4 regions of the Nonomuraea sp. NPDC049709 genome follow, and region 4 is predicted to be linked to each of the others. Evidence: riboswitches for the same ligand, from Rfam matches in the RefSeq annotation. Region 4 holds a riboswitch; each other region holds the start of a gene.
The links. Region 4 has a riboswitch for thiamine pyrophosphate ahead of thiC (phosphomethylpyrimidine synthase ThiC). Riboswitches for the same ligand answer to the same signal wherever they lie in the genome.
Positions count from the first base shown of each region.

Region 1: another riboswitch for thiamine pyrophosphate. It lies ahead of AB0J69_RS21975 (bifunctional hydroxymethylpyrimidine kinase/phosphomethylpyrimidine kinase); the one in region 4 lies ahead of thiC (phosphomethylpyrimidine synthase ThiC).
Region 2: another riboswitch for thiamine pyrophosphate. It lies ahead of AB0J69_RS56710 (FAD-dependent oxidoreductase); the one in region 4 lies ahead of thiC (phosphomethylpyrimidine synthase ThiC).
Region 3: another riboswitch for thiamine pyrophosphate. It lies ahead of AB0J69_RS00730 (cytosine permease); the one in region 4 lies ahead of thiC (phosphomethylpyrimidine synthase ThiC).

Region 1 covers NZ_JBFANM010000020.1:148,068-153,649, forward strand. Annotated here, with positions in the region: gene AB0J69_RS21960 (M28 family metallopeptidase) at 1-348, opposite strand, end outside; gene AB0J69_RS21965 (ATP-dependent DNA ligase) at 468-1,415, opposite strand; gene AB0J69_RS21970 (histidine phosphatase family protein) at 1,476-2,081, shown strand; TPP riboswitch at 2,098-2,193, shown strand; partial or broken gene AB0J69_RS21975 (bifunctional hydroxymethylpyrimidine kinase/phosphomethylpyrimidine kinase) at 2,187-2,333, shown strand; gene AB0J69_RS21980 (TenA family protein) at 2,520-3,188, shown strand; gene AB0J69_RS21985 (carbon starvation CstA family protein) at 3,192-5,306, opposite strand; gene AB0J69_RS21990 (hypothetical protein) at 5,310-5,582, opposite strand, start outside.
Region 2 covers NZ_JBFANM010000118.1:13,543-19,124, reverse strand. Annotated here, with positions in the region: gene thiE (thiamine phosphate synthase) at 1-177, opposite strand, end outside; gene AB0J69_RS56720 (Rv2175c family DNA-binding protein) at 155-529, opposite strand; gene AB0J69_RS56715 (FAD-dependent oxidoreductase) at 560-1,729, opposite strand; TPP riboswitch at 1,782-1,898, shown strand; gene AB0J69_RS56710 (FAD-dependent oxidoreductase) at 1,888-3,072, shown strand; gene thiS (sulfur carrier protein ThiS) at 3,069-3,269, shown strand; gene AB0J69_RS56700 (thiazole synthase) at 3,310-4,017, shown strand; gene pknB (Stk1 family PASTA domain-containing Ser/Thr kinase) at 4,171-5,582, shown strand, end outside.
Region 3 covers NZ_JBFANM010000001.1:139,237-144,818, forward strand. Annotated here, with positions in the region: gene AB0J69_RS00720 (ATP-binding protein) at 1-646, opposite strand, end outside; gene AB0J69_RS00725 (methylated-DNA--[protein]-cysteine S-methyltransferase) at 742-1,320, shown strand; gene AB0J69_RS00730 (cytosine permease) at 1,280-2,617, opposite strand; TPP riboswitch at 2,608-2,720, opposite strand; gene AB0J69_RS00735 (hypothetical protein) at 3,382-3,750, shown strand; gene AB0J69_RS00740 (hypothetical protein) at 3,910-4,359, shown strand; partial or broken gene AB0J69_RS00745 (adenosine deaminase) at 4,371-4,822, opposite strand; gene AB0J69_RS00750 (rhodanese-like domain-containing protein) at 4,953-5,276, opposite strand; gene AB0J69_RS00755 (helix-turn-helix domain-containing protein) at 5,273-5,582, opposite strand, start outside.
Region 4 covers NZ_JBFANM010000022.1:153,955-159,536, reverse strand. Annotated here, with positions in the region: gene AB0J69_RS23600 (YbaK/prolyl-tRNA synthetase associated domain-containing protein) at 1-454, shown strand, start outside; gene AB0J69_RS23595 (cellulose binding domain-containing protein) at 438-1,478, opposite strand; gene AB0J69_RS23590 (universal stress protein) at 1,585-2,418, opposite strand; gene AB0J69_RS23585 (hypothetical protein) at 2,431-2,781, opposite strand; TPP riboswitch at 2,872-2,984, shown strand; gene thiC (phosphomethylpyrimidine synthase ThiC) at 2,977-4,569, shown strand; gene AB0J69_RS23575 (SDR family oxidoreductase) at 4,518-5,369, opposite strand; gene AB0J69_RS23570 (glycine betaine ABC transporter substrate-binding protein) at 5,418-5,582, opposite strand, start outside.

The DNA of each region.
Region 1 (5,582 bases), on a different contig from region 4:
GAACGACTTCGAGGTCGGCGCGGTGAGGTCGAGCACCGGCGGGGAGTTCTCGGACCAGCTCTCGACGAAGTTGATCGGCTGGAGCGTGACCTTGTACCCGGCCTTGCGCAGCTTGCCCGCCACGTAGTCGACCGAGGCGTCGTAGCCGGGTGTGCCGGCGGCGCGGTTGCCGCCGTTAGCGGTGCCGATGGCCTGCAGGGCGTCGAGGTGCTTCTTGGCGTTGGCCCCCTTGACCTGCTTGACAAGGAGCTTGGCGAACACGTCGTCGAGCCCGCCCGCGTTGACCGGCGCGGCCATCGTCAGCGGTAAGGAGAGTGCGGCGATCAGAACGATGAGCATTCTTCGCATAGGGGTTCCCCCAGGAACAGACCGGAGATCGCGGCGATTTCCCCCGAGCCGCCGCCACCGGAACGTAACCCGGCCAGGAACCCCTGAGAAGACCCACTAATGCGGCAAATTCCGGACATTTACTCCGCGCGGCGGGCGCGGGCACGCCGCTTGCCCTCGTGCATCGCCTGTACGCGGGCGACCGGGATCGTGTGCCCCTCGGCGATGAGGTCGTCCGGCAGCCGCTGCGGCGCGGGCATGTGGTCGGCCCACGGATCACCCTCGGCCAGCAGCCCGGGCGCGGTGCGCATGGTGAAGTCGGCCGGCGCCACGCGGTCGAGGTCGGCCCAGGCCACGGGGAAGGAGACGGGCACGCCCGGCCGGATGCGGGGGCTGTAGGCGGCCGCCACCGTGGCGCCGCCCGCGCGCGTGGAGTCGAGGAAGACCTTGCCCGCGCGGTCCTCGCGGATGAACGCCGTGGTGGCCAGCGCCGGGTCCACCCGCTCGGCGCGGGCGGCCAGGGCCCGGGTGGCCGCCGCCAGGTCGTCCGGCGCCGTGCCCTCGGCCACGGGCACGAACACGTGCACGCCCTTCGCCCCGCTGGTCTTCACCGCCCCGCTCAGCCCGGCGTCGTCGAGGGCCTGGCGGACGAGGAAGGCGCCGCGCACGGCCAGCGAGAAGGAGTCGTCGTGCTCCGGCGGGTCGAGGTCGAGGATCATGTGGGTGGGGTGGTCGCCGACGAACAGCGCCGGGTGGTATTCCACCGCCCGCTGGTTCGCGAACCACAGCAGCGTCCTCCGGTCGTCGCACAGCGCGTACGTCACCTGCCTGCGCGACGCGTCCGCCCACACGGACACCGAGCGCACCCAGTCGGGGGCGTATTTGGGCAGGTTCTTCTGCACGAACGGCTCCTGGCCCGGGCGCACGCGGATGACCGAGAGCGCGCGGTCGCGCAGGACAGGCAGGATGCGGCCGCGGACCGCGTCGAGGTAGTCGACCAGGTCGCGCTTGGTGGCGCCGGCACCGTCGAACAACGGCTGGTCGAGGTTGGTCAGGGCGACCCCGTCGCGCGTCTCATCAGCGGCCACCCGCCCTACGATGCCGACACTCGAACGTGTGGTCAACATTCGCGGGCCACAATGATCCCCATGACGCGTTACCTCTACCTCACCCGGCACGGCGAGGCCACCCCGGACGAGAGCGGCCTCACCGACGCCGGCCGCCGCCAGGCCGCGCTGCTCGGCGAGCGGCTCCGTGGCGTCCCGCTGGCCGCCGTCCACCACGGGCCGCTCCCCCGGGCCGCCGAGACCGCCCGCCTGATCGGCGAGCACCTCCCCGGCGTCCCGCTGCGCGTGTCGGAGGCCGCCGGCGACTACGTGCCGTACCTGCCGGCCAGGGAGGAGCTGCCCCCCGAGTACGCCGACCACTTCCTCGGCTTCCTCGCCCGGTTCCCCGGGGCGGAGCCGAAGCTGGCCCGCGAGGCCCTCGACCTGTTCACCGGCCCAGTGGGCCAAACGGTGAACGGGACCCGCCACGAGCTCGTGGTCACGCACAACTTCCTGATCGGCTGGCTGGTCCGCGCCGCCCAGGACGCCCCGGAGTGGCGCTGGCTCGGGCTCAACCACGCCAACGCCGCCCTGACCGCCATCCGCTACGCCCCCGGCCGGCCGCCCTCGCTGCTCTTCTTCAACGACATGGGTCACCTTCCCGTGGAGCTGCGCTGGACCGGCTTCCCCCCGGAGCTGCGCGGCTGAGCGCCTGTTACAGTGGGCGACTGACGCGGGGTGCCCGGAGACCCGGGCTGAGATCACACCCGTCGAACCTGATCTAGTTCGCACTAGCGAAGGGACGTCATCTCGGTGAGCGACGCACCCAGAGTCCTGTCCATCGCGGGCACCGACCCCAGCGGCGGCGCCGGCATCCAGGGCGATCTGAAGACCTTCTCCGCGCTCGGCGCCTACGGCATGACGGTCGTCACGGCGCTGGTCGCGCAGACCACCACGGGCGCCCCCGCCACGACGACTGGCCGGGCGCGGTGCGGGCGGCGAAGACCTACCTGACGGAGGCGCGCTGCGCGCGGCCGACACGCTCGGCGTCGGGCACGGCCACGGCCCCGTCCACCACTTCCACGCCATCTGGTGAGCACGCCCCCAAGACTGCCGCCCCCGGATTGCCGTTCCCAAGGAGACGCGATGTTCTGCGATGACATCTGGCAGCGCACGGCCGAGCTGATGCGCGCCATCCACGAGCACCCCTTCCTCGTCGCGCTCGGCGACGGCACCCTCGACCCCGACCGGTTCGGCTTCTACATCGTGCAGGACGCCCGCTACCTGGAGGCGTTCTCCAAGGCGCTGGCCACGGCGTCCGTGCGGGCGACCGACCCTGCCGACGCGGCGTTCTGGGCGCAGAGCGCGCACACCGCGCTGGCCGCCGAGCGCATGCTGCACGCCGGCTACGCCGAGGAGCTCGGCGCCGACGCCAAGGGCCTGGCGACGTCGCCGACGTGCCTGGCGTACGCGTCGTTCCTGCAGGCCACGGCGCTCACCGCGCCCTACCCGGTGATCGCGGCGGCGGTGCTGCCGTGCTTCTGGATCTACCAGGACGTCGGTACGGCGCTGCTGAAGTACGCCACCCCGGAGCACCCGTACGTCAAGTGGATCTCCACCTACGCGGACCCGGCCTTCGCGGCCTCCGTCGAGCTGGCCAAGGGCATCGCCGACCGGCTCGCCGCCGCCGCCGACCCGGCCACCCGCGAGGCCATGGGGGAGGCCTACGGCCGGGCGGCGGCGTACGAGTGGATGTTCTGGGACAGCGCCTGGCGGCGCGAGACCTGGCCGACGGAGCGGTGGCTCGCGCCCTGACGGTCACGGCGCCTTGGCCATCATCTCCTTCTCCTCGCGGGTGGCGATGAGCCCGGCCGGGGCGAGGATCTTGGACTCCTCGAACGGCGCCTCCGTGTCCGGCAGCGGCTCCCGCGTCCTGATCGCCTTGATCCACACGCGCGCCGCGTCGAGGATCACCACGATGATCAGGATCGCGAACAGCGCCGCCAGGACGCCGTCGACGGTGGAGTTGATCACGATCTGCTGCATCGCGCCGGTCGTCTTGGCGGGCGCGAGGAGCTGTCCCTGGTCGAGCGCCGTCTGATAGCGGTCACGCTGGGCGAAGAAGCCGAGCGTGGGGTCGGTCGAGAACACCTTCTGGTAGCTGGCGGTCAGCGTGACCGCCACGTCCCAGGCCAGCGGCACCCCCGTCACCCAGGCCCACTTGAGCCGGCCGCTCTTGATCAGCAGGGTCGTGGCCACGGTGAGCGCGACGGCCGCCAGGAGCTGGTTGGCGATGCCGAACAGCGGGAAGAGCTGGTTGATGCCGCCGAGCGGGTCGTTGACGCCCTGGTAGAGGAAATATCCCCAGGCCGCCACGACCACGGCGCTGGAGGCGACCAGCCCCGGCCACCAGCTCACCCGCGCGATCGGCTTCCACAGGTTGCCCAGCGTGTCCTGGAGCATGAACCGCCCCACCCGCGTCCCGGCGTCGACGGTGGTGAGGATGAACAGCGCCTCGAACATGATCGCGAAGTGGTACCAGAACGCCTGCAGCCCCGCTCCCCCGAGGAACCCGGAGAAGATCTGCGAGATGCCCACCGCCAGCGTGGGCGCGCCGCCCGTCCGGGCGATCAGCGTCTCCTCCTGCACGGCCGCCGCGGCCGCCTGCAACTCCTCGGGCGTGATGACGAAGCCCATGTTGGTGACCGCCTCGGCGGCGGTCTGCACGGTGGCCCCGACGACACCCGCCGGGGAGTTCATCGCGAAGTAGAGCCCGGGGGTCAGCACGCAGGCCGCCGTGATGGCCATGATGGCCACGAACGACTCCATGAGCATGGAGCCGTAGCCGATCATCCGGACCTGGGTCTCCTTCTGGATCATCTTCGGCGTGGTGCCCGACGAGATCAGCGAGTGGAACCCCGACAGCGCCCCGCAGGCGATGATGATGAACACGAACGGGAACAGCGACCCGGCGAACACCGGCCCCTTGCCGTTGAACGCGAAGTCGGTGAACGCGGTGGTCTGCAGCGGAGGCGCGGTGACGGCGATGCCGATGGCGATCAGCACGATGGTGCCGATCTTCATGAAGGTCGAGAGGTAGTCGCGCGGCGCGAGCAACATCCAGACGGGCAGCACGGCGGCGACGAACCCGTACGCGATCAGCCACAGCGCCAGCGCCGACGGGCTCAGCGTGAAGAACGGCGCCCAGCTCGAGTCCTGCACCCACCCGCCGGCCACGATCGCCAGGATCAGCAGCGCGACCCCGATCACCGTGGTCTCGACGACCTGGCCCGGCCGGATCACCCGCAGGTAGAACCCCATGAACAGGGCGATCGGGATGGTCATGGCGATGGAGAAGACACCCCACGGCGACTGCGCCAGGGCGTTGACCACGACCAGCGCCAGCACGGCCAGCAGGATGATCATGATGGCGAAGACCGCGATGAGCGCCGCCGCCCCGCCGATCGGCCCGATCTCGTCGCGGGCCATCTGCCCGAGGCTGCGGCCGTTGCGGCGCATGGAGAAGAACAGGATCACCATGTCCTGCACGGCCCCCGCGAAGATCACTCCCGCGATGATCCAGATGGTGCCGGGCAGGTAGCCCATCTGTGCCGCCAGCACCGGCCCGACCAGCGGGCCGGCCCCGGCGATGGCGGCGAAGTGGTGACCGAACAGGATCCGCCGGTCGGTCGGCTGGTAGTCGATGCCGTTGTCGAGCCGCTCGGCCGGGGTGGCCCTGCGGTCGTCGGCGCGCAGCACCTTGCGCACGATGAAGCGGGCATAGAACCGGTAGGCGATGGCGTACGAGCCGAGCGCGGCGCACAGGAGCCACACCGCGTTGACGTTCTCGCCCCTGGACAGGGCGAGCACCGCCCACCCCACGGCGCCGACGATGGCCACCGCCGTCCAGATGATGATGGAACGCAGCTTCACCGGTTACCTCCCATATATCGGGCCATATATAGGGCGCCCCAGGCAGCAGCGCAGTCCGGCGTCCGGTGGCAGATCGGTGGTGAAGCGCCGCCAGCGCCACAGCGGGCGGCAGTCGATCGTGACGGGAAGCTCGGCGAGATGCACCCAGGCGGTCGGATGGGCGTACACCAGATCGGTCGCTCCGAGGCGGCGGGCGCGACGGGGCAGGCGGGACCGGCGCAGCGGCCTTACCGAGAACTCCCCCGCGTCCGCGCAGCACAGGCCGGTCACATGCCA
Region 2 (5,582 bases), on a different contig from region 4:
GCGGAAGATCTCGAGGAGCGCGAGTTCTTCGCGAGCCTCCAGGCCCTTCTCCCGCAGCTGGATGATGTCCACGCCCCCGGCCAGCACCGAATCGAGGAACTCTGCCAGGTCGCCGCGGTCGCGGCGGCCGTCTGTGCAGAGATAGAGGCGGGCCTCAGAAAGCGAGGGCTTGGGCACGCCGCTTGACCTCGGTATGACGGCCGGCCTTGATCGCCTCTATGGGCGATCCGGGCAGCGACTCGTCTGGGGTGAAGAGCCAGCGCAGCGACTCGACATCGTCGTAGCCGGCGTCCTGCAACACGGTCAGCGTGCCGGGCAGGCCCTTCATCACGTCCTTCCCATCGAGGAACACCGCGGGCACCTGTGGCCCGCCGCTCCCGCGGCGCACGCCGAGGAGCTTGTGGTCCTTGAGGAGCTGCTTGGCCCGCCCGATCGAAAGGTCAAGGCGCGAGGCCACTTCGGGGAGCGTGAGCCACTCGTCGACGAGCTGCTCGGTCTCCCGGTCGATCTGTGCAACAGAAAGCGTCACGAAACCACAACTACCACATGCCGTCCTTGCTCAAACAACACAATCCCGTAGGGGGACTTGTGGATCTACCAGGCGTTCCGCGTCGAGGCGGTGGCCCGCCTCGATGATCCGCCGCCCCTGTACGAGGTCGCGCGGCCGGTCCACGGCGAGCACCGCGGCGAGGGTGTCGCCGGCGGTGAGCCAGACGGCCGACCACTTGCCCTCGGGCTCTCCTCGATAGACCAGCCGTTCCCCCGCGGGGTGGTGGCCGGAGTATTGCACCATGTGCCCGAACTGCTCGGACCAGAAGTATGGCACCGGATCGTACACGGCTTCCTCCCCCAGCAGTGTCGCGGCGGCGACCTCGGGGGCGTTGAGCGCGGTGTCCCAGTGTTCGACCCTGAGCCTGACCTGCCAGCGGCGCGACCACCAGGCGGCGCAGTCGCCCACGGCGACCGTGTTCGGCAGCGAGGCGCGCAGGTGCTCGTCGGTGACGACGCCGTTGTGGAGGTCGATGTCGGCGCCGGCCAGCCATTCGACCGCCGGGCGCACGCCGATGCCGGTGACGACCGCGTGGGCCTCGACGAACTCGCCGCCCACCAGCCGCACGCCGCCCTCGTCCACGGAGTCGACCATGGTGCCGAGCCGCAGGTCGATGCCGTCGTACCAGCGCTCGGTGCGGGCCCCGATCTCGGTGCCGACGGCGGTCGCGAGCGGGGTCTCGGCGGACTCGATCACCGTCACCTCGCAGCCGGCGCGGCGGGCCGCCGTGGCCACCTCCGCGCCGATCCAGCCGGCGCCGACGATGGCGAGGCGGGCGCCGGGGACGAGCATGGCCCTGAGCTCGTGGGCGTCGTCGATGGTGCGCAGCACGTGCTGGGGGCCGTCGCCGGGCAGCCTGATCGGCTCGGCGCCGGTGGCGATGACCAGGCTGTCGTAGCCGAGCTCGCCCTCTGTGGTCTCCACGACGCCCGCGCGCAGCGACTTGGCGCTGACGCCGGGCCAGAAGTCGACGCCCATGGACTCGAGGTCGGTCTCGACGTAGCTGGAGTCGGCGTCGCCGGCCAGGACGGCCTTGGACAGGGGCGGGCGGTCGTAGGGGCGATGGCGCTCCTGGCCTATCAGGGTGATCCGGCCGTCGAACCCGCGCCCGCGCAGTGCCTCGACCGTACGCACTCCGGCCAGGCCCGCTCCCACCACCACGACATGCTTCACGTTCATGACCATAACGGGGGCGGTGCATGGACGTCGCACCGAGGCCGTAGGCTGTGGATGTAAGACGCGCGGGAGTCCGGCCGTAACCGGGCTGAGAGGAAGGCTTCACCGGGCCTTCGACCGCAAGACACCTGATCCGGATCATGCCGGCGAAGGGAGCGCATGTGGACGTGATCGTGGGTGGCGGGGTCGTCGGGCTTTCCGTCGCCTGGCGGATGGCCCGTGCGGGGCGGCAGGTCACCGTGGTCGACCCGGCTCCGGGCACGGGGGCCTCACACGCGGCGGCGGGGATGCTGGCCCCGGTCAGCGAGGTGACCTACACCGAGGCGCCGCTGCTGCGGCTGGGTATGGCCTCGCTGCGCCGCTGGCCCGCCTTCGCCGCCGAGCTCTCCGCCGACGCCGGCCTGGACGAAGCCACCGGACCGGGCGCGGAGCAGGGGCCGAACCGGCCTGGCGAGGGGCAGGGGCTGAACCGGCCCGGCGCGGGGCGAGGGCTGGATCTCCGGTCGGACGGGACGCTGGACGTGGCGTTCGGGGCCGACGACCTGGCGGCGCTGGACGAGCTGGCGGCGTTCATGGACAAGCTGGGCCTGCCGGTCGAGCGGCTGACCGGGCGGGAGTGCCGCCGGCTGGAGCCGATGCTGGCTCCCTCCGTGCGCGGCGGGCTGCTGGCGGCCGGTGACGCCTGGGTCGACCCGCGCCGCGTGACGGCGGCGCTGCTGGCCGCGCTGGAACGGAGGGGCGTGCCGCTGGTCAGGGCCCGCGCGACCGGGCTGCTGCGCGAGGGCGGCCGCGAAGGAGGAGCGGTCACGGGCGTGCGCCTGGACGGCGACCCCGCCGAGCTGCGGGCCGAGCGGGTCGTCGTGGCGGCCGGGGCCTGGAGCGCCGAGCTGGCCGAGGTGCCGGTGCGGCCGGTCAAGGGGCAGATCATGCGGTTGCGCTCGCCGCAGCCGCTGCTCGGCCGGTGCGTACGCGGAACCGTGCACGGCTCGTACGTCTACCTGGTCCCCCGGGGCGACGGCGAGCTGGTGGTCGGGGCCACGCAGGAGGAGCTGGGGTTCGACACCCGGGTGACCGCCGGCGGGCTCTACGAGCTGCTGCGGGACGCCAGGGAGCTGGTGCCGGGCGTCACCGAGCTGGAGGTCGCCGACGTGGTGGCGGGGCTGCGGCCGGGGACACCGGACAACCTGCCGGTCATCGGGCCGAGCGGGACACCGGGGCTGGCGTTCGCGACCGGGCACCACCGGGGCGGCGTGCTGCTCGCCCCGCTCACGACGGCCATTCTGCTGGGCGAGGAGAGCGAGCTGGCGGCCCTGTGCACGCCGGGGAGATTTCGGGAAATTTCATGATTGTTAGCATCAACGGGGCCGCGCACGAGGTGGCCGACGGCATCACCGTGGCGCAGGCCGTACGCATATTGACCGCGGTCACCACCGGAGTGGCCGTGGCCGTGAACGACGAGGTGGTCACGCGCGGCGCCTGGGACTCGACGGCGCTGCGCGACCGTGACCGCGTGGAGGTTCTGACGGCGGTGCAAGGTGGATGATCTGATCATCGCCGGGGAGAAGTTCTCCTCCCGGCTCATCATGGGGACCGGCGGCGCGCCCTCGCTTGAGGTGCTCGACCAGGCGCTGGCGGCGTCGGGGACCGAGCTGACCACGGTGGCGATGCGGCGGCTCGACCCTGGCTCGCGGGGCTCCGTGCTGGACGTGCTGCACAGGCGCGACATCAAGGTGCTTCCCAACACGGCCGGCTGCTTCACCGCGGGCGAGGCCGTGCTGACGGCCCGGATGGCCCGGGAGGCCCTGGGCACGAACTGGGTCAAGCTGGAGGTCATCGCCGACGAGCGGACGCTGCTGCCCGACCCGATCGAGACGTTCGACGCGGCCGAGCGGCTGGTGGCGGACGGGTTCGTGGTGCTGCCGTACATCGGGGACGACCCGGCGCTGGCCCGGCGGCTGGAGCAGGCCGGCTGCGCCGCCGTGATGCCCCTGGGGGCGCCGATCGGCTCGGGGCTGGGCATCCGCAACCCGCACAACATCGAGCTCATCGTGGAGGCCGCCGGCGTGCCGGTGATCCTCGACGCGGGCATCGGCACGGCGAGCGACGCCGCGCAGGCGATGGAGCTGGGCTGCGACGCCGTGCTGCTGGCCACGGCCGTCACCAGGGCGCAGCGGCCCGACCTCATGGCGGCGGCCATGAAGGGCGCCGTGGTCGCCGGGCGGCTGGCGCGGCAGGCGGGCCGCATCCCGCGCCGCCGCTACGCCGAGGCGTCCTCCCCGATGACGCCGTGACCCCGGAGGAGCCCGTGACCCCGGTGGCCGTCGTGACCTGGGAGGGGTCGTGTCCGCTTCGCCGGAAGCTGGGACGTTCCAACGGGAACGTCTCCGCATCGGTTTCGGGCGCCCGGGCCCTGCCAGTGGCAAAACGCCCGTAAACTCAGCGGGGTGGATACGACGACTGCGGACCCCCTGGTCGGGCGGCTCCTCGATGGGCGCTACCGCATCGAGAGCCGGATCGCCCGGGGCGGTATGGCGACCGTCTACCTCGCGCTGGACATCCGGCTCGACCGGACGGTGGCGCTGAAGGTCATGCACCGCTCGCTCGCCGAGGACCCGGCCTTCGTCAGGCGGTTCATCGGCGAGGCCAAGTCGGTTGCCAGCCTCTCCCATCCCAACGTGGTGCACGTCTTCGACCAGGGCACCGACAACGACGTCGTCTACCTGTCGATGGAATACGTCCCGGGCCGGACCCTGCGCGACATCCTGCGCGAGCGGGGCAGGCTGCCGGCCCGTGAGGCGCTCGAGATCATGATCCCGGTGCTCGCCGCCCTCGGCGCAGCCCACCAGGCCGGGTTGGTGCACCGCGACGTCAAGCCGGAAAACGTCCTGATGACCGACGACGGCCGGGTCAAGGTCGTCGACTTCGGCCTGGCCAGGGCGATCGAGGCGACCAACCAGACCCGTACCGGCGTGATGATCGGCACGATCGGCTACATGGCGCCGGAGCAGGTCACCACCGGCGCCGCCGACGTGCGCAGCGACGTATACGCCGCGGGCATCATGCTGTTCGAGCTGGTGACGGGACAGCAGCCGTACGACGGCGAGACGCCGATGTCGGTGGCCTACCGCCACGTCCACGACACCGTGCCGGCGCCGTCGTCGGTGGTGCCCGAGGTGCCGCCGCTGATCGACACGCTGGTGGCGCACGCGACCGCCCGCGAGCCGCACGACCGGCCCGCGGACGCGACCGCGATGCTCGTGGCTGCGGTCGAGGCGCACCGGATGCTGCCGCGCACGACCACTCCGCCGGGCACCGGGCCGGTCTACGCGCACTCCCAGCCGCCGATGGCCGGGAACGCGTCGGCCGCCCGGTCGGTGCCGCTGGCCGCCCCCGCCCACACGCTGGTCCAGCCGCGGGCCGAGGTTCCGCAGCGGCGCGGGTTCCGGCCCAACTGGTTCCTGGTGGTGCTCGCCGCCGTGATGGTGGTGGCGGTCGGGCTGACGGGCTGGTATTTCGCGCAGCCCGAATACGTCACCGTGCCCAACCTGGTCGGCAAGAACCTGGCGGTGGCCCAGAAGAACCTCACCGCGCTCGGCCTGAAGATGCGCGAGGCCGACGGCCAATATGACGAGAAGCTGGCCGAGGGCCTGATCCTGCGGTCCGACCCGGCGGCCGACTCCCAGCTGGAGAAGGGCTCCACGATCACGCTGGTGCCCTCGCTGGGCCCCGAGCGCATCGTGGTGCCCGACGTGTCGGCCATGACCGGCAACGAGGCCCGCGCCGCGATCGCCAAGGCGGGCCTGACGGTCGGCTCCGTCAAGCGCCTGGCCAACCAGGAGGTCGAGCGCGACAAGGT
Region 3 (5,582 bases), on a different contig from region 4:
CGGTCTTGCCGGTGCGTAAGAGTTTGTCCACGAGGCTCGTACGCAGGTCGCTGGTGGTGCCCCTGATCGTGTCCGGCAACTGGTACGTGCTGACCACCCGCAACCTGTCACCCTCGATCAGCACGAACCCGCCCGCGTCCGCCCCCGTGAGCTCGGTGAGGTTGGCGGAGATCCGGTCGAGCACGGCCGACAGCTCCAGCTCGGAGTTGATGTCGCCGACCACGTCGGTCAGCCGGCGCACGAGCCTGGCCCGGCGCGCCATCCGGTTCCTGGCCACCTCGTCGGCCCGGGCGGGGTGGTAGACGCACACGTAGCCGCCCACGGCGTTGCCCAGTCGCAGGGCGCTGATGTCCACCCGCAGGTCGAGCACCGTGCCGTCGCTGCGCACGCGCTTGGTGCGCAGCGACACGGGCTCCCCCGTGCGTACGCGTTCCAGCACGGCGTTGTGCTCGGCGGTCAGCTCGTCCGGCACGATCGGCGCCCTGCGCCCGAGCAGCTCCTCCGCCGGCCACCCGAACACGCGCTCGGCCGCGGCGTTCCACACCAGCACGCTCTGGTCCCGATCGAGCGCCACGACGGCGTTGGGCGAGCTGGCGAGCGCCGCGCGAGCGATCTCATCGTCACTACCGGCCCATTCGTCCCCCACACCTCCATAGTGCACGTGGCGCGGTGGGTGCGTCGGGCGATCCGTCCGATACGCTGCGGTCACGGTAATTCCTGGCGGGTGGGAGGGTGAGGGGTATGTCGAGCAACGATCTCGATGCCCTGCTGCGGGTGACCTCCAGCACCTATCGGGGTGACACACCACCGGACATCGCCTTCGGCACCTACGACGGGGCCGTGGGCAGGCTGGTGCTGGCGGTGACCGGCAAGGGCATCGCCGCCTGCAGCTTCGAGCCGGAAAACGACGTCTTCGAGCTGGTCAGCAGGCATGTGGGCCGGTTCATCGGGCCCGACGCGAGACGCCTCGACCCCGTACGCAGAGAGCTCGACGCCTACTTCTCGGGGCGGCTGCGCGCGTTCGCCACGCCGGTGGACCTGACGCTGGCCACGACCTTCGCGCGCACGGTGCTGCAGAAGACCATGGCGGTCCCCTACGGCACCACCACCACGCTGGAGCAGATCGGCGAGAGCATCGGCCGGCCGCGGGCGCTGCGGGCGATCGGCAACGCGCTGGCCTCCAACCCCATCTGCGTGATCGTGCCCTGCCACCGGGTGGTGCGCGAGGACGGCGCGCTCGGCGACTACGCGGGGGGCGCGGCCGCCAAGCAGCACCTGCTCAACGTCGAGCGGCGGACCGCCGGGCCAGCAGCCCGATGAGCAGCGTCACCAGCGCGGCCACCAAGGCACCGCCCAGGGCGCCGTTCATCCACGGCTGCCGGACGAAACCGATGACCTCGCGCACGCCCGCCCACCACGAGTCCCACTGGGGGATCGTCGGCGTCGAGGTCGTCAGCCAGTAGGCGGCGAAGCCCAGCGCCCACGGCACCAACATCGACCAGCGCGAGGGCGCGTCCTCCGCGGTGTTCCAGCCCGCGCCGCGGCGCAGCAGGAAGTAGTCCACGGCGAGCACCGCGAACATCGGCACGAACACCGCCCCGATCACGCCGAGGAACACCCCGTACGAGGTGACGTCCACCAGCAGGGCGATCACCACGGTGAGCACGCCGATGCCGACGGAGAAGACGCGCCGGTCCATCCGCGGCATCAGGTTCTGCAGCGAGACCGTGGTGGAGTAGACGTTGGCGAAGGACTGGTCGGTCTCGCGCAGGACCAGGATGCCGAAGAACAGCGCGCCCAGCGGCACCGCCACGAACGGCCCGAACACCGACGTCTGGTCGGCCTGCACCCCGGCGGCGCCCGCGAGGGCCACCGCGTACACGCCCAGCCCCAGACACGCCACCTGGGCCAGGGTGTATCCGCCGACCACGCCGGTGAAGGCGGCCCTGCTGGAGCGCGAGTGGCGGGCGAAGTCGGCGGCCATCGGCACCCAGGACACCGAGAGCGCGATCACGTAGTCGACCGCGGCGGGGAAGGCCGTCCAGCTCCCACCCTCGGGAGAGGGGGCGTCGCGCAGGAAGAACACCGTGAACCAGATCATCGCGATGATCACGCCGACGGTGACGTACCGGCGCAGCAGCCGGATCGACCCGAGCGGCCAGATCGTCAGCGCGGTGGTCAGCACCCCCGCCACGACCACCCACACCTGGTACGGCACCGAGCCGAAGATCGCGGTGGCACCCTTCGCGATCACCCAGAGCTCGAAGGCCCCCCAGCCGATCATCTGCACGATGTTCAGCACCGTGGGCACGTAGGAGATCCTGGCCCCGAACAGCCCGCGCAGCAGCACCATCGACGGCTGCCCGGTCTGCGTGCCGGGGATGGCGGACAGTCCCACCATGGCGGTGCCGATCAGGCTGCCCACCACCGTGGCCACCAGCACCGCGGCCAGGCTGAGCGGGGCGTTGCCGAGCGGGTTGAGCAGCAGCAGTGCTCCGGAGAAGCCGAGGAGGCTGACCCCGAGGTTCGCCCAGAGAGCGCCCTGGTCGAGCACACCGAGGGTCTTCGGCGGGCGGCCTTCGAGGGTCAGCGGAACTTCTTCGACGCCATGCGTCATCGCACACTCCCTACGCCGGCATTACCCGGACAGGTTCATGCGGTCGGCAGCAGCAGTAGCTACCCTCTCAGCCTGGTTGCCCCAAGCTCCCGCGGGGGGTTGGTACACGAAGCCGGGATCATCCCAGCTCGCGCCCCCATGATGCACCATTCGTCCTAGATCGGCCACCACCGGGTAGCTGCCATCGCGCCCTCGGGAGAGTCCGTGCAGGTCCGCAGGAGTACAGCTACGTGCGTGGCGGTAGCTGTACTCGGTGGCCGTACGAACCGACCGCCCGCACGACGGATGAACAGCCGGAGAGGCCTCTCGCACCGCGTCGGCGGGCTGCCCACGCACGCATTCTTCAATGCCTTACGCACTCACGTTCGACTTCGCGCGTGCGAATCCTCCTGGATCCGACCGCCTGACGCTGTACATCACTGGAAACTCGACGGCGACAGCGGCCGGAGATCGTGCAATCTGACGATCAGCTGGGTTGCCGGCGCATCTGGCCGCTGATCGTCGTCACCCCCCAACTCCTTCAGCATCACTGCGAAGACTGGCGCCCCCGGCAAAGGGGTTCCGCCCGAAGTCATCTCTCGATGCCGGGTGACCAGGCGTATTCCGGTCGTATTCCACGCTGCTGCCGGCGAGTGCGACGATCACTCCGGTGCACCTCGGGCCGCCGGGATCGCTCATGTCACAAGCCTCGTCAGAGGCCGTATTCCACCCCCTGGCACCAGGCGCTCCGGCGGGCTGATCTCCGTCCGAGAGAAGGAAGAACGATGAACCCGCTCAAAACGGTCACCGTCGGCGTCGCTGTCGCGGTGGCGAGCGTCATTCTCGCGCAACCGGCCTTGGCGGCGAGTTTCCAACGGGATGTCGGCGACGGGATCGTCCGCTACGCCGACCCTGCCAACGAACTGTGCGTCCGGGCCGATGACACCACAGGGACGGCCTGGGTGAAGGTGACCCTGACCCGCCCGGGCGTGATCGGAAAGCCCATCGTCATCAGAGACGACAACATCCGCCACCCCGGCGCCACCTGCGCGGTGCTCCCCGCCTTCGACAACGTCACCTACCGGGCCGTCCACGAGAGCTACTGGAGCGGGCGCGACACCGTCCTGCGCGGGACGTTCACCTTCCAGACCTGACGCTCACGCAGGGCCCCCGCACCATCGATCGCCGCTCTTCGTCGCGATCCGCCACGAGGCGATACCTCGCACATCTCCCCCCGCCGGCCACGCGGAAGGGCTGAAGCGCACGCCCCACGGCCAACCGAACCAACCGAAACATCTCTTGCTGGAGGACTGTTGAAGACACGCATGCTGGGCGCCGCGCTGGGCATCGCAGTATTGAGCGGACTGCTGGTGCCAAGCCCGGCGCAGGCGGAAGACGAAGTGGCCTCCGCCTACGTGGCCCCCTATCGCGACAACGGTGGCGGGTCCGTCCGGGCGACCATCGGCTTCGCCAACCGGAAGAAGATCGTCGTTCGGAACTTCACGGTGCGCGACATCTGTCCCGGCGACAACGCTCCGGTGAAGGCCCAGGTTGTCTGGGTTCACATGGACGGAACCAGGGGGCACAGCGCCTGGAGGTCGGACAGCAACGGCTGCGGCACCCACGGCACCAACTTCGGAACCATCACCCGCACCAGCACCAAGCGCATAAAGTATGCCTACCTATCGCTGCGTGTCTACGCCCGAGAAGGCGGGATCCGGGGTGTCCAAATCAGCTACAAGGTAGACAACGGGTGGAACTGAGCCGCTGACTCTTAGGCTTTCAGCTGGTCGGCGTACCAGGACCTGATGACGTTGCCGATGATGGCCAGGCGTTCGTCGAAGGGGATGAAGGCGGACCTCATCGCGTTGATGGCGAACCAGCGGAAGTCGGGCAGGCCGTAGCCGAAGGCGTCGGCGAGCAGGGCGAGTTCGCGGGTCATCGAGGTGCCGCTCATCAGGCGATTGTCGGTGTTGACGGTGGCCCGCAAGCGAAGCTGGATGAGCAGGCCGATCGGGTGGTCGGCGATCGACGGGGCGGCACCGGTCTGGAGATTGCTGCTCGGCACATCTCCAGCGAAATCCGGAGATCGCGGACGTACGCCGCCAACCTGCCGAGCTCGGCCTCGCCGTCGGAGGTGAAGGCGATGTCGTCGATGATCCGGACGCCGTGGCCGAGCCGGTCGGCGCCACACCACTGGATCGCCTGCCAGATCGACGGCAGGCCGCATCGCGGTCACCAACTGGCGGGCGGCGATGGACCGGCCGGGATCCGCACGACCAGCCGGCTCTGTAGTTTGCGCCCTAATGACGCCTCAATGTCGGGCGAACGCCATAGTGGGGGCTTCAACGCCCCCTCATGCCACGAAGGGCTCCTGGCCCGTCTCGCTGACCATCGGCCGACGCGCGGACTCCCACGACTGCATGCCGCCCCCGACGTTGACCGCGTCGCGCCCGAGCTGGTTGAGCCAGGCCGCGACCTGCAGCGAACGGCCGCCCACCCGGCACACGACGTAGATCGTCCGGTCGCCGGGCACCTCGTCGACCCGGCCCTGGATCTGCGTCATGGGGATGTGCACGGCTTCGGGCGCGTGCCCGGCCAGCCATTCGTCCTGCTCGCGGACGTCGAGCAGGTAAGCGTCGGCGGGAACGGCGTTGGCCTCGATCTCAGGAACGGTCATGGCTCCATCATCTCGCGCCGCGCGTCGTAGGCCGCACGCGCCTCCGCGATCTCCGCCTGGTGCTCCTCGGTCCACGTGACCAGGGACTTGATGGTCTGGTGCAGCGTACGGCCGAGCGGCGTCAGCGCGTAGTCCACCCGGGGCGGCACCACGGGGTGAACCGTGCGGGTGACCAGGCCGTCGCGTTCGAGCTGGCGCAGGGTGACGCTGAGCATGCGCTGGCTGACGCCGTCGATCTCGCGGCGGAGCTGGGTGAAGCGCAGGCTCTGGCAGTCGAGCAGGGCGATCACCAGCAGCGACCACTTG
Region 4 (5,582 bases):
CATGGACGCCGCCGGGGCGCGCTACCGGGTGATCGACCACGCGCCCGAGGGACGTACGGAGCTGGTCAGCGCGTTGCGGGGGCACCACGTCGCGCAGGCCGCCAAGTGCCTGATCGTGATGGTCAAGGTCGGCAAGAAGCAGACCCGGCACGTGCTCGCCGTCGTGCCCGGCGATGCCCGGCTCGACCTGCAGGCGGTCAAGGCGCTGCTCGACGGCACGTACGTGGCCTTCGCCGGCAAGGAGAAGGCCGAGGAGCTGGCCGGGAGCGTGAGCGGGACCGTGCTGCCGTTCAGCTACGACCCCCGGCTCGAGCTGGTCGCCGATCCCTCGCTGCTGAACCGGCCCGAGCTGTACTTCAACGCCGCCCGGCTCGACCGCTCCGTGGCGCTGGCGACTGACGACTACGTGCGGCTGGCGGCGCCCCGGATGGCGGCCATCACGCTGAGCAACTAGGCGTGGGGGCCGTGTTGGTGCCGTTCCAGGAGGCCAGGAAGCCGAACGCGGTGGAGGCCCCGGGCGCCAGCAGGCCGTTCCAGCCCGCGTTGCGTACCGTCACCGAGGAGCCGCTCGCGCTCAGCGCGCCGCCCCAGAGCTGGCTGACCTGCTGACCGTCGGCGAACGTCCACGCCACCGTCCACGCGTTCATCGGCGTGGTGCCGGTGTTCCTGACGGTGACCTCGCCCTGGAAGCCGCCCTGCCACTGACCGGTGTTCTTGTACGTGGCCGTGCAGCCGCCGGGCGGCGGCGGGGTCGTGGTGGTGACGGTGGGCGTGGCGGTGCCGGACAGGGCCTCGACCAGGGGCGGGTACCACTTGTCGGACATCTTCTGGTCGCCCGCGGCGTTCGGGTGCACCCCGTCGTAGGTGTCGGTGGCCGTGCTGAAGCCCGTCCACTGGTCCACCACCGTGATCGGCGACTGCGCGGTGCTGGTGGCCGCGGCCCAGGCGGGGATGGCGTTGTTGAAGTTCACGGCCCGCTGGGCGCAGTCCGCGCAGGAGGACGGGTTCATCGGGATGATCTTGGCGACGAGGATCTTCATGCCGGGGTTGCTCGCCCGCATCTGGTTGACGAGCGTGGTGAACGAGCCGAGGATCGTCGCCGGCGCGATGTTGCTCCACACGTCGTTGGTGCCCAGGTGTATCAGCACGACGTCGGGTCGGGTGGCGGAGAGCCAGCCGGGCAGCAGGTTCTGGTTGGCGATGTTGGTGGCGAGGTAGCCGCCGTGGCCCTCGTTGTCGCCGTCGTGCGCGACCCCGCAGCCCTGGGGCGGGAGGGTGCCGACGAAGTCGACGTTCGTGTGGCCGGCGCTCTGGAGGCGGTTCCAGAGCAGGGCCCGCCAGCAGCCGGGGGATCCGGTGATCGAGTCGCCCAGGGGCATGATCCTGGTGGCGGCGGCGCCGGCCGATGCGGTGGTGGCGAATAACACCGCGGCGGCCAGGGCCAGCATCGCGGCCAGCGCGGCGCCGGTCTTGGGCATCGTCTGCTCTCCCGTCGTAGCCTGCGCAGATCGTAGGAGCGCGGGCTCGCGGCGGAAAGGGAGACGATCATCGCGAGGGCGTGACCTGGGGCGATACATGTAACTTTCAGGCGCGGACCACGGCCAGGGGGCAGGGGGCGTGGTGGAGCAGGGCCTGGCTGATCGAGCCGATGAGCATGCCCGCGAGCTGGCCGTGCCCGCGCGAGCCGACCACGAGCAGGTCGGCGCCGGAAGCGGCCTCCTTGAGCACCTCCATGGGGTGCCCGTGGACGACCTCCGCCACCACGTCCACCCCGGGATGCCGCTCCCGGTGCGCGGTCAGCGACTCCTTCAACCTCCGCAGCGTGTCCTGCTCGCTCTCCCGGTCGGCCGGCTCGAAGCCGCTCACGTGCGGCCAGGCCCACGCCTGTACGGCGTGCAGCCGGGCGCCGCGCAGCTCGGCCTCGTGGAAGGCGAACTCCAGTGCCCGCCCGGCGCCGGGCGAGCCGTCGGTCCCGGCCACGATCTCGCCGCGCGGGGTGTCGGGGCGCCCGTGGATCAGTACGACGTTCGTACGCGCGTGCGCGGACACCCCGTACGCGACCGACCCGACCAGCAACCCCCGGACGCCCCCGATCCCGCGGCTGCCGACGACCAGCAGCTCGGCCCCCTCGGATGCCTTGACCAGGGCGGAGCGGGGATCGCCGGGCAGCAGGACGCCCTCCACCCGCACCTGCGGCCACTCCCGGCGGGCCCGCTCCTCAGCCGAGGTGAGCACCGTGTTCGCGCCGTCGCGCATCCACCGGGCCACCTCCGCGTAGCGGACGGCACCCTGCTCGCACACCCACTTCGGCACGGCGTGCGCGATGGTCAGCGGCGCCTGGCGAAGCTCCGCCTCGGCCGCGGCCCAGCCGGCCGCCTCAAGGCCGGTGCGGGAGCCGTCCACCCCTACGATGATCACGACCCAGCCCCCTCAGGACAGCGCGTAGCATTCCACCTCGGCGCGGCGGAACGGCAGCCCCTGGGCCTCCGAGTCACGGACGCACGCGCGTTCGGACCTGCTGAGCCGGAGCGTGCCGCAGACGGTCACGCCGGAGTAGGAACGGCAGTCGAGGCCTCTGTCGGTTCTGCCGACGCGGTACATCTCTCTGACCGCGGCCCGGCATTTCGCCTTCCCGGTGTCGGCGTAGCGGCACTGGGCGATCAGGGTGTCGTACTGTTCCTGGCTTACTTCGTGCTGATCCATGCCGTCCCCGGCGGCGGCGGTGGCGCCGGACGCGGCCATCACGACGAGTAGTCCTGCGACAGCGGCGATTCTCTTCATGTTTCCCCTGATGGGGAGCCTACCGCCGAGGGCGCTCGTCAAACCTCGCCGCGCGGGTTTGGGCCGGGGGCACATCTGGGTACGATCTTCGCCGTCCAACGCGGGAGCCCGGTGGAGACCGGGCTGAGAGGACGGCTGACAGCCGCCGACCGCCAGAACCTGCTCCGGGTAATGCCGGCGAAGGGAGTTTGCGCGATGACTGACGCGCGCTTCACCAAGATCTACCGCGGCGACCTGCGCGTGCCGATGCGCGAGGTGCGACTGTCCGACGGCTCGGCGGTGACGCTGTACGACACCTCGGGCCCGTACACCGACCCGTCCTTCCGGCCCGACCTCCGGCAGGGGCTGCCGCGCCTGCGTGAGGGGTGGATCCGCGAGCGCGGGGCGGCGGGCGAGCCGGTCACGCAGGTCGCCTGTGCCCGGCGCGGGCTGGTGACCAGGGAGATGGAGTTCGTGGCCGTGCGCGAGGGCGTCACCCCCGAGTTCGTCCGGCAGGAGGTCGCGGCGGGCCGGGCCATCATCCCCGCGAACGTCAACCACCCCGAGTCCGAGCCGATGATCATCGGCCGCAACTTCCTGGTGAAGATCAACGCCAACATCGGCAACTCCGCCGTGACCTCCTCCATCGAGGAGGAGGTCGAGAAGATGACCTGGGCCACGCGCTGGGGCGCCGACACGATCATGGACCTGTCCACCGGCGACGACATCCACGAGACGCGCGAGTGGATCCTGCGCAACTCGCCCGTCCCGGTCGGCACCGTGCCCATCTACCAGGCGCTGGAGAAGGTCAAGGGCCGGCCGGAGGCGCTGTCGTGGGAGGTCTACCGCGACACGCTGGTCGAGCAGTGCGAGCAGGGCGTCGACTACGTGACCGTGCACGCGGGGGTGCGGCTGGAGTTCGTGCCGCTCACCGCCCGCCGCAAGACCGGGATCGTCTCGCGCGGGGGCTCGATCATGGCCGCCTGGTGCCTGGCGCACCACCGCGAGAGCTTCCTGTACGAGAACTTTGCCGAGATGTGCGAAATCCTGGCCCGCTACGACGTGTCGTTCTCGCTCGGCGACGGGCTCAGGCCCGGCTCGATCGCCGACGCCAACGACGAGGCCCAGTTCGCCGAGCTGCGCACGCTCGGGGAGCTGACCGCGATCGCGCGTGAGCACGACGTCCAGGTGATGATCGAAGGCCCCGGGCACGTGCCCATGCACAAGATCAAGGAGAACGTGGACCTGCAGCGCGAGCTCTGCGACGACGCGCCCTTCTACACCTTGGGCCCGCTGGTGACGGACATCGCCCCCGGTTACGACCACATCACCTCGGGCATCGGGGCGGCCATGATCGGCTGGTTCGGCACCGCCATGCTCTGCTACGTCACCCCCAAGGAGCACCTCGGCCTGCCGGACAAGGACGACGTCAAGACCGGCGTGATCACGTACAAGATCGCCGCCCACGCCGCCGACCTGGCCAAGGGACACCCGCAGGCGCAGGCGTGGGACGACGCGCTGTCGGACGCGCGGTTCGAGTTCCGCTGGGAGGACCAGTTCGACCTCTCGCTCGACCCCGACACGGCACGGTCCTTCCACGACGAGACGCTGCCCGCCGCGCCTGCCAAGACCGCGCACTTCTGCTCGATGTGCGGGCCCAAGTTCTGCTCGATGCGGATCAGCCACGACATCCGGGAGGCGGGCTTCGCGGAGAAGTCGGCCGAGTTCAGGCAGCGCGGCGGCACCGTCTACGTCGATCAGCCCGGCAAAGTCTCCCCGCCGACCGGGGCCAGCACCTCGCCGGTGTAGTACGACGACATGCGCCCGGAGGCGAAGAACACGTACGAAGGGGCGATCTCGTCCGGGTCGGCGGGCCGCCCCATCGGCACGTGCTCGCCGAACTTGCCCACCTTCTCCTCGGGCATCGTGGCCGGGATGAGCGGCGTCCACACCGGCCCCGGCGCCACGGCGTTGACCCGGATGCCGCGCTCGACCAGGTTCTGGGCCATGGAGTAGGTGAAGGCGTTGATGGCGCCCTTCGTGGCGGCGTAGTCGATGAGCGACTTGTTGCCGCGCAGGCCGTTGATCGAGGAGGTGTTGACGATCGCGGAGCCCTCCCGCAGGTGCGGGAGGGCCGCCTTGGTGACGCGGTAGTAGCTGTGGATGTTGACCGCGAACGTGCGCTCCCACTGCTCGTCGGTCAACTCCTCCAGGCCGCTCACCGGCGCCTGGTAGGCGACGTTGTTCACCAGCACGTCCAGGCCGCCCAGCTCCGCGACGGTCTGCTCGACGACCGACGCGCAGTGGGCGCCGTCGGCCAGGTCGCCGGGCAGCAGCACGCAGCGCCGGCCGGTCTCCTCGACCAGCTTGCGGGTGTGGGCGGCGTCCTCGTGCTCGCTCAGGTACGCGATCGCGACGTCCGCCCCCTCCTTGGCGAAGGCCACGGCGACCGCCCGGCCGATGCCCGAGTCGCCGCCGGTGATGAGGGCCTTCCTGCCGCTCAGCAGGTCACGGCCCACGTAACCGCGCATCTCGTCACGCGGCTCCGGCGCCATCTCGCCGGTACGACCCGGGTACGGCTGGGTCTGGGGTGGTGGTGTTTCCGACATGAACAGCGGCCTGCCCGTGTTCGGGTATGGCTAACGCCAGCGGATCGCCTACTTCACGAAGCCCTGTGACCTCAGCCAGTCGCGGGCCACCAGCACCGGCACGTCGCCGTCCACGTCCACCTTGGCGTTGAGGTCGCGCATCACGTCGTCGGTCAGCCTGGCGCTGATGGGAGCGAAGATGCGTGCGATCTCCGGGTGCGCGTCGGCCAGCTC